One region of the Streptomyces sp. NPDC088097 genome, then DNA from elsewhere that is predicted to be linked to it. Evidence: riboswitches for the same ligand, from Rfam matches in the RefSeq annotation. Region 1 holds a riboswitch; the other holds the start of a gene.

What was found. A riboswitch is a leader RNA that binds a small molecule or an ion and turns the genes downstream of it on or off. The one in region 1 is predicted to bind cyclic di-AMP.
Region 2: linked by a shared signal. The riboswitch ahead of ACIOD1_RS16870 (M23 family metallopeptidase) and the one ahead of ACIOD1_RS14210 (LysM peptidoglycan-binding domain-containing M23 family metallopeptidase) in region 1 are both predicted to bind cyclic di-AMP.

Annotation. Positions count from the first base shown of each region.
Region 1 is NZ_JBIUTJ010000004.1:24,129-29,484, forward strand. Features, by position in the region: gene ACIOD1_RS14200 (MBL fold metallo-hydrolase) at 1-1,061, opposite strand, end outside; gene ACIOD1_RS14205 (SGNH/GDSL hydrolase family protein) at 1,223-2,008, opposite strand; gene ACIOD1_RS14210 (LysM peptidoglycan-binding domain-containing M23 family metallopeptidase) at 2,172-3,191, opposite strand; cyclic di-AMP (ydaO/yuaA leader) riboswitch at 3,196-3,375, opposite strand; gene ACIOD1_RS14215 (tyrosine-protein phosphatase) at 3,698-4,516, shown strand; gene ACIOD1_RS14220 (aspartate aminotransferase family protein) at 4,588-5,356, opposite strand, start outside.
Region 2 is NZ_JBIUTJ010000004.1:668,890-674,245, reverse strand. Features, by position in the region: gene ACIOD1_RS16880 (M16 family metallopeptidase) at 1-886, shown strand, start outside; gene ACIOD1_RS16875 (pitrilysin family protein) at 907-2,274, shown strand; cyclic di-AMP (ydaO/yuaA leader) riboswitch at 2,523-2,682, shown strand; gene ACIOD1_RS16870 (M23 family metallopeptidase) at 2,695-3,504, shown strand; partial or broken gene ACIOD1_RS16865 (GntR family transcriptional regulator) at 3,690-4,411, shown strand; gene ACIOD1_RS16860 (HPr family phosphocarrier protein) at 4,854-5,135, opposite strand; gene ACIOD1_RS16855 (GNAT family N-acetyltransferase) at 5,345-5,356, shown strand, end outside.

The DNA of each region.
Region 1 (5,356 bases):
GCGCCCGGCTCGAAGGGCCGGCCGGGGATCGGCAGGGCGATGGCGGCCCCGGCCGACTCGGCGGCGGCGATGGTGCCCTCGCCGGGCTCGTCCCACGGGTGCGGGGCCAGGTTGAAGGTGCCCCAGTGGATCGGCAGCATCGTGCCGCGCGCCACTCCGCCCTGGAGGTCGAGGTGGGCCCGCATGCCCTCCTCGGGGGTCATGTGGATGTCCGGCCAGTACTCCGAGTAGGCACCGATCTGGATCATCGTGGCGTCGAAGGGCCCGTGCGCGGCGCCGATCTCCGCGAAGCCGGGGAAGTAGCCGGTGTCCCCGCTGTGGTAGACGCGGTGCTCCTCGCCCGCCACCACCCAGGAGGCCCACAGGGTGTACTGCTGGTTGCGCAGGCCGCGCCCGCAGAAGTGGCGGGCCGGGGTGGCCGTCAGCGCGAGGCCGGCGACCTCGGTGGACTCGTTCCAGTCCAGCTCGCGCAGCCGGTCGGGGCGCACGCCCCAGCGCTCCAGGTGGGCTCCGACGCCCAGGGGGACGGCGAAGACCGTGTCGGTGCGGGCCAGGGCCTTGATCGTGGGCAGGTCCAGGTGGTCGTAGTGGTCGTGGGAGATGACCACGACGTCCACCGTGCCCAGGGAGGCCAACGGCACCGGCGCCGGGTGCAGCCGCTTGGGGCCCGCGAAGGGGAAGGGGGAGCAGCGCTCTCCCCACACCGGGTCGAAGAGCACGCGGCGCCCGTCGATCTCGACGAGGACGGTGGAGTGCCCCATCCAGGTCAGGCGCAACCCGCTGACCGGCGGCTTCGCCAGTTCGGCGAGGGTCGTCGGGTACACCGGGATGGGGGCGCCGGGGTTGCGCCGGAGCCGCTGCTCCTTGTGGAAGTAGATCTTGGCGAACTCGGCCATCGAGCCGGAGGGCCTGGTCCGGGCGCCGACCGGGTTCTGGAAGACCCCGTCGGCGAAGTTCGGCGAGCGCAGGATCCGGTCGAGCCTCGCGCCGGACGGATCCGCGCCGAAGGCTTCGGGCCGCAGGGCGCGCAGCCGGGGACGCAGGGGAAGGGAGCCGGTCAAGGCGCCTCCTGGGAAAGGTGCAGGACGGTGGGACGGTCGTACCTCTATGACCGTCCCAACGCGCACGGCGCCCCGAGGATTCCGCTTCGCGCCCCCGGAATCCCCGCGCGCCCCCTGCGTCGTTCCCGTCCCGCCCGTCCCGCCGGGCCGACGGGGTCGGCCTACAGCGGGAGGAGGTCCGGACGCTTGGCTTCCACGTGGTCTCCGGAGGACTCCCCGCGCAGGCGGCGCCCGATCCAGGGGACGAGGTACTCGCGGGCCCACTGGATGTTGTCCCGGGTGACGTCCACCGATCCGCGCGGCGGCGTGGGCGGCCAGGGCTGGTCGGGGTCGGCCGGGACCGCGTAGCCGAGGACCTGCGCGGCGCGCAGGGCGACGCGGGTGTGCCCCTCGGGCGAGAGGTGGAGGCGGTCGCCGTCCCAGGCACGGCGGTCCTGGACCGACTTCAGCGACCAGAGGTCGAGCACCGGGCAGTCGTAGCGGTCGGCGATGGCGCGCACGTGGGCGTTGTACGTGGCGATCTTGCCCCGCAGGTGCTTGAGGACCGGCACGCCCCGGGTGTCGAAGCCGGTGGTGATCAGGACGAGGCCCACGGAGCCCGTGAGGTCGGCCACCGCCGCCTCGAACCGGTCCGCCGCGTCGTCGGGGTCGCTGCCGGGCCGGATGATGTCGTTGCCGCCCGCACAGAAGCTGACCAGGTCGGGGGCCAGCTCCTTGGCCCGGGGGACCTGCTCGGCCACGACCTGGTCGAGGAGCCTGCCGCGCACCGCGAGGTTCGCGTACCTGAAGTCGTGTTCGTCACGCCGGTCGGCCAAGAGCACGGCGAGCCGGTCCGCCCAGCCGACGAAGGAGCCCCCGGGTCCCGGGTCCCCCACTCCTTCGGTGAAGCTGTCCCCGATCGCCGCGTACGAGCCGATGGTCTTGAGTGTCGTCGTCGTCGCTGCCACGAGAGCCCATCCTTCACTCCCGTGAGCAACCTACGCCAACGTAATGAGGGGTTGACGGACCGTGATCTATACCACGCGCGGGATAAGGAATAAGTACACGTGAGGCCGGGACCCCCCTCGGGCCCCGACCTCACGTGCTCACCCGCTCGCGCGGAGGGTGATCTCAGATGCTGACGCCCTTGGAGCGGAGGTAGGCGAGCGGGTCGATGTCCGAGCCGTAGGACGGACCCGTGCGGATCTCGAAGTGCACGTGGGGGCCGGTCACGTTGCCCGTGGCGCCGGAGAGGCCGATCCGCTGGCCGGCGGTGACGGTCTGGCCCACCGAGACGGACAGCGAGGAGAAGTGGCCGTACTGGGAGTACTTGCCGTCGGCGTGCCGGATGACGACCTCGTTGCCGTAGGCGCCGCCCCAGCCGGCGGACACGACGGTGCCGGCGCCGACCGCCTTGACGGGGGTGCCGGTGCTCGCGATGAAGTCGACGCCGGTGTGGTAACCGGAGGACCACATGCTGCCGTTCTGGTGGTACGGGGTGGAGGTGCCCCCATCGACGGGAGCGACGAAACCGGAGCCGGTCGAGGGCGTCGTGGACCCCGAGGAGTCGGCGGCGGTCGCCGGCTTGGCCTGCTTCGCTGGCTTGGCCGGCTTCGCCGGGGCGGCCCGCTCGACGGGAGCGGCGGGGGCCTCGTCCGCGCCCGTACCCGAGTCCGCGCCCTCGTCGGAGGTGTCCTCGCGGCCGGATCCGGTCGCGCTCGAAGGCTCCGCGTCGCCGGAGCCGGACGGGGCGGCCGTGCCCGGTCCGCCGAGGGTGAGCTTCAGGCCCGGGTGGATGAGGGAGGGGTCGGTCCCGACGGCCTCGCGGTTGTCCTCGTAGAGCCGCTCCCAGCCGCCGTCGAGGTGGCGCTCCGCGGCGATCTTCGAGAGGTAGTCGCCGGAGACGACCACGTACGAGGTCGGGGCGGACCCGGTCCGGGCGGGAGCCGACGCGGGGGCGGCGGCCTGGAGCGCGGCGGGCACCTGCGGGGCCTGGGCCGGCAGGGCGGTGGTCGCGGCCGGGGCGGCGGCGTGGGCGCCGGCGGCGCCCATCAGCGGCAGCGCGAGGGCGGCGCCACCGGTGCCGGCCACGGCGAACCCGCGGGATATGGAACGGGACTTCGGACGGCGGTGCTTACCCTTCGGGGGCATGGCGAATTCCTCTCCGTCGCCTACGAGGTGAGCTGTCGGGTTCGGACTGGAGATGTCCGGCCGTGCCCGTGGGCCACGACTGGGTCCATGAGTACGGCTTCACCCCGAGCCGTTCCGGAGAAAGATCCGAAAACGGCGGCTTACCTGGTTCCCCCGCTCCTGCCGCGCGCGTCGAGTCGGGTGCGGTTGCCGGGCGGCGGCAGGATTAGGCGGTCCACCCGGATCGATCGCGAAGGTAATCGAGCCGGGCCGCACACAACAAGCCACGAATTCCCTGACGCGATAACAGGCGTGAGGGCTCGACCGAATTCCGGTTACCCTCCGTCCGTTCCGAACCGTCAAACAGCGCCCCGACAAGGGAATTCGAATCGCGTGATCAGGCACGCACGGTCACCGTATGATCTGGCTCACGGAGCCCGGCGCGATCTCAGCACCTCATATGGCAAGTTGGAAGCAATCTGTCCAATTCGGACACACAGCACGCTCGACGACGCGGAGGAGTACTCGTGACCCAGCAGATACCCCAGCCCCATCCGGCCGCACCCGAACCCGGGGTGGCGTTGTCCGGAGTGCGCAATTTCCGCGATGTGGGCGGTTTGCCCACCATTGACGGGCGCAGGGTCAGGCCGGGCGTGCTGTTCCGAAGCGGACATCTCGCTCATGCCACCGAAAACGACGCGGAGTTCCTCGCGTCCCTGGGGCTCCACACCATCTTCGACTTCCGCAACACCGCCGACCACTCCCTGGAGGGGCGGGACGTCGAACTGCCGGGCGTGCTCAACGTCAACATCCCGCTGTCGGATCCCGCCGACGGCCGCGAGTTCTGGAAGATGGTCCGCGACGGGGAACTCGACCAGCTCCGCTCCGCCCTCGGCGAGGGCCGGGCCGCCGCCCGGATGGCGAACTCCTACCGCGTGATCGTCCGCACCCGCACCGCCGAGCACGGCCGGGTGGTGCGCGCCCTGGCGGAGCACAGCGTGCCGGCGCTCATGCACTGCGCCGCGGGCAAGGACCGGGCCGGGCTGTCGATCGCCGTGACCCTGCTCGCGCTGGGCGTCGAGCGCGAGGCGGTCGTCGCCGACTACGTGCTGTCCAACGTCCCGCACAACCGCTACCTGGTGCGCCGGGGCTCCGACTCCGCCGCGCCCCGCTCCCCCGAGGTGACGGAGCTGCTCGCGCCGCTCTTCGACGCCCGCGCCGAGTACCTCCTCGCGGCGTTCGAGGCCATCGCGGAGGACTGGGGCACGGTGGACCGTTACCTCGCCGAGGGCCTCGGACTCGCGCCCGAGACCCTGGACCGGCTGCGGGAGCGGCTGCTCGACTGAGGTCCGGGAGGGGACGGGGTGCGCGCACCCCGTCCCCCCCGCGCCTCTTCCTCCCGCGCCCCGGTGGGCCGTCAGCGCTGTGCGACGGCCTGCTTGACGAGCGTCCGGCCGAAGTCCCACATCAGGCCGCCCCCGGCGTGCGCCTCGTCCATGACCTCGCGGAAGGCGCCGACGAACCGGTCGACGTCGCCCTCGTCCACGATCAGCGGCGGGATGAGCTTGATGACCTCCAGGTGGTCCCCCGAGACCTGGGTGAGGATCCGGTGCTTGTGCAGCAACGGCACCACCACCATCTGCGCGAAGAGCCCCTTGCGGGCCGCCTGGAGCATGGCCCAGCGACCGCGCAGGCCGAGCGAGGAGGGCCGGCCGAACTCGATGCCGATCATCAGTCCGCGTCCGCGCACCTCGTGCAGCATCTCGTACTCGTCCACGAGCGCGGCGAGCCGGCCGCGCAGGAGGTCTCCGGTGGCGCGCGCCCGCGCCACCAGCCCCTCGTCCTCCATGACGCCGAGGACGGCCAGTCCGGCGGCCATCGCCTGGGCGTTGGAGCCGAAGCTGGCGGAGTGCACGAGCACCCGGTCCATGGACGAGTAGACCTTTTGGAAGATCCAGTCCTTGCCCAGGGTGGCCCCGACGGGCACGTACCCGCCGGACAGGGCCTTGGCCACGCACACCAGGTCCGGCTCCACGCCGGCCTCGTGCTGGTAGGCGTAGAAGTCGCCGGTGCGGCCGAGGCCGGTCTGCACCTCGTCGGCGATCAGGAGCGCCTTGTGCCGGTGCAGGAGGTCCTGGGCGGCGCGCAGGTACCCGGGCGGCGCGGCGATGACCCCCTTGCCCTGG
Region 2 (5,356 bases), 640 kb from region 1:
GACCGCCCTCGCCTACCCGGAGGGCCACCCCTACCACCACACCCCGATCGGCTCCATGGCCGACCTGGACGCCGCGTCCCTGGAGGACGCGCGCCACTTCTTCCGTACGTACTACGCGCCCAACAACGCCGTCCTGTCGGTCGTGGGCGACATCGACCCCGTGCGCACGCTCGCCTGGGTCGAGAAGTACTTCGGCACCATCCCCGCGCACGACGGCAAGCAGCCGCCCCGCGACGGCTCCCTGCCCGAGGTCATGGGCGCGCAGCTGCGCGAGGAGATCGTCGAGGAGGTCCCGGCCCGCGCGCTGATGGCCGCCTACCGCCTCCCGCACGACGGCACCCGCGAGTGCGACGCCGCCGACGTGGCCCTCACCGTGCTCGGCGGAGGGGAGTCCTCCCGCCTCCACAACCGCCTGGTGCGCCGCGACCAGAGCGCCGTGGCGGCCGGATTCGGCATGCTGCGCCTGGCCGGCGCGCCCTCGCTGGGCTGGCTGGACGTCAAGACCTCCAGCGGCGTCGAGGTCCCCGCCATCGAGGCCGCCGTCGACGAGGAACTCGCCCGGTTCGCCGCCGAGGGCCCCACCGCCGAGGAGATGGAGCGCGCGCAGGCCCAGCTGGAACGCGAATGGCTGGACCGCCTCAGCACCGTCGCCGGCCGCGCCGACGAACTGTGCCGCTTCGCGGTCCTGTTCGGCGACCCGCAGCTGGCGCTGACGGCCGTCGGGCGCGTCCTGGACGTCACCGCCGAGGAGGTGCAGGCCGTGGCCGCGGCCCGACTGCGCCCTGACAACCGCGCGGTCCTGGTGTACGAACCGGTCGCTGCCGAAGACACGGACACGGACTCCGACGAGACCGGATCCGACGAGAACGAAGGGGCGGAGCAGTGAGCGACACCGCAGCCGTCACGATGACCTTCCACCCGCGCCCCGAGGCCGGCGAGCCCCAGCCGTGGGCGTTCCCCGCCCCCGAGCGCGGCACGCTGTCCAACGGCCTGACCCTGCTGCGCTGCCACCGCCCCGGCCAACAGGTCGTCGCCGTGGAGATCAACCTCGCGGCCCCGCTGGACGCCGAGCCGCAGGGCCTCGACGGGGTGGCGACCATCATGGCCCGCGCCCTGTCGGAGGGCACCGACAAGCACTCCGCCGAGGAGTTCGCCGCCGAGCTGGAGCGCTGCGGCGCCACCCTCGACGCGCACGCCGACCACCCCGGTCTGCGGGTCTCCCTGGAGGTGCCGGCCTCCCGCCTGCACAAGGCGCTCGGACTGCTCGCCGAGGCGCTGCGCGCGCCCGCCTTCGCGGACAACGAGGTCGACCGCCTGGTCCGCAACCGGCTCGACGAGATCCCGCACGAGCTGGCCAACCCGCAGCGCCGCGCCGCCAAGCAGCTCTCCAAGGAGCTGTTCCCGGCGACCCTGCGCATGTCCCGCCCGCGCCAGGGCACCGAGGAGACGGTCGCGCGGATCGACGCGGCGGCCGTACGCGCCTTCTACACGGCCCACGTGCGCCCCGCCACCTCCACCGCGGTGGTCGTCGGCGACCTGACCGGCATCGATCTGGACGCCGTGCTGGCGGACACCCTCGGCACCTGGACCGGCGACACCGCCGCGCCGCTCCCGGTCCCGCCGGTGACGGCCGACGACACGGGCCGCGTGGTCATCGTGGACCGGCCCGGGGCGGTGCAGACCCAGCTGCTCATCGGCCGGATCGGACCGGACCGGCACGACATCGTCTGGGCCCCGCAGGTGCTCGGCACCTACTGCCTCGGCGGGACCCTCACCTCCCGCCTGGACAAGGTGCTGCGCGAGGAGAAGGGCTACACCTACGGGGTACGCGCCTTCGGCCAGGTGCTGCGCTCCACCGCCGACGGCAAGGGCGCCTCGATGCTCGCCATCAGCGGCTCCGTGGACACCCCCAACACCGGTCCGGCGCTGGACGACCTCTGGAAGGTGCTGCGCACCCTCGCCCAGGGCGGACTGACCGACGCCGAACGGGACGTGGCGGTGCAGAACCTGGTGGGCGTGGCCCCGCTCAAGTTCGAGACGGCCGCCTCCGTCGCCGGCACCCTCGCCGACCAGGTGGAGCAGGAGCTGCCGGACGACTACCAGGCGCGGTTGTACGCGCGCCTCGCGGAAACCGGTACGGCCGAGGCCACTTCGGCGGTCGTGAGCGCTTTCCCGGTGGACCGACTGGTCACCGTCCTGGTGGGCGACGCCGCCCTGATCGAGGAGCCCGTACGGGCCCTCGGGATCGGCGAGGTCACCGTCGTCACCAACTGACGTCGGGGGGAAGGAGTCCCGACCGGGCTCCGACCGCGGCTCCACCGCCGACCCCTAACACCGGGCTCTGACAAGGGGTTCCGGCGGATTCACCGCCGGAACCCCTTTTTGTCCGCTTTACTGCGGAGGTTGCGCGTATGCGGTGTGGCGTACGCAACAAAATAGCTCGTCTGTTTGGTGATCGACTGGCGGTCCGCCTAGCGTCGCTCTTGCTGTCCGTCAGTTGTGCCCGCCGCACCCGCGGCACCGGACAGCGATCGCCGAGTCCCCGTCAGGCGCGAGCCTGGGGAGCCGGGGACCCACATGCGTCCCTGGGGTGAATCGGACCGCCTCGCAAGAGGGGGCCCGTAGGAGACCTTCCTGCTCCGAACCCGTCAGCTAACCCGGTAGGCGAGAGGGAAGGAAAGGATCAGCCCCTTCATGGCGTTTGGCAGTCGTACCGCAGCTCCCGGCAAGCACCGTGGTTCCAGCCGTTTGAGCCGTAAGACCGCCGGCTACGCCGGCATAGCCGCCCTCGCCACCACGGGCGTGGTCGCCACCATCGCGGCCCCGGCCTTCGCGGCCGACAACAACGGTCACTCCGCCGAGGACACCGGCCAGAACTCGATCGTCGTGGCCGACGGCCTCCAGGCCGACCTCCAGGACCAGGTCGACTCCCAGCAGCGCGCCGCTGAGGCGATCGCGGTCCAGGCCCAGGCCGAGGCCGACGCCAAGCAGCGGGCCGCCGAGGCCAAGCGCACCGCCGAGGCCGCCGAGGCCAAGGCGAAGTCCGAGCGCGATGCCGCCGAGCGCGCCGCCCGCGACGAGGAGCGCAAGCGCCTCAACGCCTACGTCGCCCCGATCACGGGCTCGTACGTCAGCACGAACTACGGCGCCGGTGGTGGCATGTGGGCCTCCGGCAGCCACACCGGCATCGACTTCCACGCCGACTCCGGCACCACGGTCCACGCCGTGGGCGCGGGCACGATCGTCGAGGCCGGCTGGGGTGGCGCGTACGGCAACAACGTCGTCATCCGCCACAACGACGGCACCTACACCCAGTACGGACACATGTCCTCGCTGAGCGTCTCCGTCGGCCAGACCGTCGGCGCCGGCGAGCAGATCGGCCTGTCCGGCAACACCGGCAACTCCAGCGGTGCCCACCTGCACTTCGAGGCCCGCTCCGGCGCCACGTACGGCACCGACATCAACCCGCTGGCGTACCTGCGCAGCCACGGCGTCGACGTCTGATCCGCACGCACATCGACGAAGAAGACCCCGGCTCTCCGAGCCGGGGTCTTCTTCGTTTCCCGCACGTGCGGAATGTTTCGTAATTCAGGCCGTCCTCGGAAATTATCGTGTGTTGCAATAGAGTCGCAGCACGGTCACGATCCCGGCGATGACGCCGGCCGTCGAAATCAAGCGGAGGTCCGGCCTTGCGAATTCCTGCGCACGCGGTATGCACAGCGATCCGCGACGACATCGTTTCCGGGTTCTTCGGCCCCGGAGGCCGGCTCACCGAGGAGGTGCTCGCCCGCCGGTACGGAGTCTCGCGCGTCCCGGTCCGCGAGGCGCTGCGCACGCTGGAGTCCGAGGGGTTCGTCACGACCCGGCGGCACGCGGGCGCCTGTGTGGCCGAACCGAGCGCCCAGGAGGCCGCCGACCTACTGGAACTGAGGATGCTGCTGGAGCCCCTCGCCGCCGCCCGCGCCGCCCACCGGCGCGGCGAGGCCCACCTGAAGGTGCTGCGCGGACTGGTCAGGCTGGGCCAGGAGCGGGCCCGGAGGGGGCAGGGGGAGGATCTGAGGGCCCTGGGGGGCTGGTTCCACGAGACCCTGGCCCAGGCCTCCGACAGTCCCGGGCTGATCGCCCTGCTGACCCAGACCCGGCACAAGATCGCGTGGATGTACCTGGTGGACGCGCCGGCGCGGCCGATGGACTCCTGGACGGAGTACGGGGCGATCGTGGACGCGGTGGCGCGCGGCGACGCGGAGCGGGCCAGGGCGCTGGCCGCGCAGCACGCGGAGCGGGCCACCGGGGCCTACCGGCTCCGGCCGCGGCCCCCGGCGCCGGTCGAGGCGGCGAGCGAGTCGCGTGCCCCGGTGCCTCGGTGAGGAGTTCGCAACCTGCCGTAAACACGGCGGGAGGTCCGCATTAACACGGCCCGTATACAAAAGGATCCGGGTGGTATTCGCGCATGATTTCGGGCGATGCCGGGCGCCATTGTGATGGCTTGTGATGGCGCCATGCGGCCCGAATTCTCGTAGCCGAGGCATTCCGGGAATCCAGACTGCCTACCCGGACATTCGTCTGCCCGGAACCAGGATATTTATCTCCCCGGAATTCGCCCTGCCGGAATTGCGCCGCCTTCACCGGAGGCGGGGTCGCCTGCGCGCGGCCCCGATCGACCGGCCCCGGCGACATCGATCGACGGGCCCCGGCGACATCGACCGACCGGTCCCGGCAACGACCGACCGGTCCCGGCATGGACCGACCGGTCCCGGCAACCCGACCGGTGCCGGCAACGACGAAGCCGCGGCCCCGTGGTGACGGCGGCCGCGGCTTCGGCGGTCTGTCGGTGGTGAACCGGACCCGAAGGGTCAGACGGTCTCGGGGAGCTCTTCGAGACCCTCGGCGACCAGCTTCGCGAGGCGGTCCAGCGCGGCGTCCGCGCCCTCGGCCTCGGAGGCCAGGACGATCTCCTCGCCGCCCTGGGCGCCCAGGCCCAGGACCGCCAGCATCGACGCGGCGTTGACGGGGTCGCCGCCCGCCTTCGCGATGGTCACCGGGACGCCGGAAGCGGTCGTCGCGCGGACGAAGATCGAGGCGGGACGAGCGTGCAGGCCCTCGGCCCACCCGACGTTGACGCGGCGCTCTGCCATGGTGATGCCCTTCAGGTTCTTACGGTTGTCTAGACCAGTCTCTCACGGCGTCCGGAATGCCAGGACCGACTTTCGGCCCGATCGTGCCGCCGTTCGACCCTCCCCAGCTTGCCTTGGTTTGCCCCCGGTCCCCGCATTCGCCGCGCGCGCGGCGAGGAGGCCGCCGTGGCACTCGCACACAGGGTCGGATCGCCCCTTAGGGTGGCCCCATGACCTCGGCG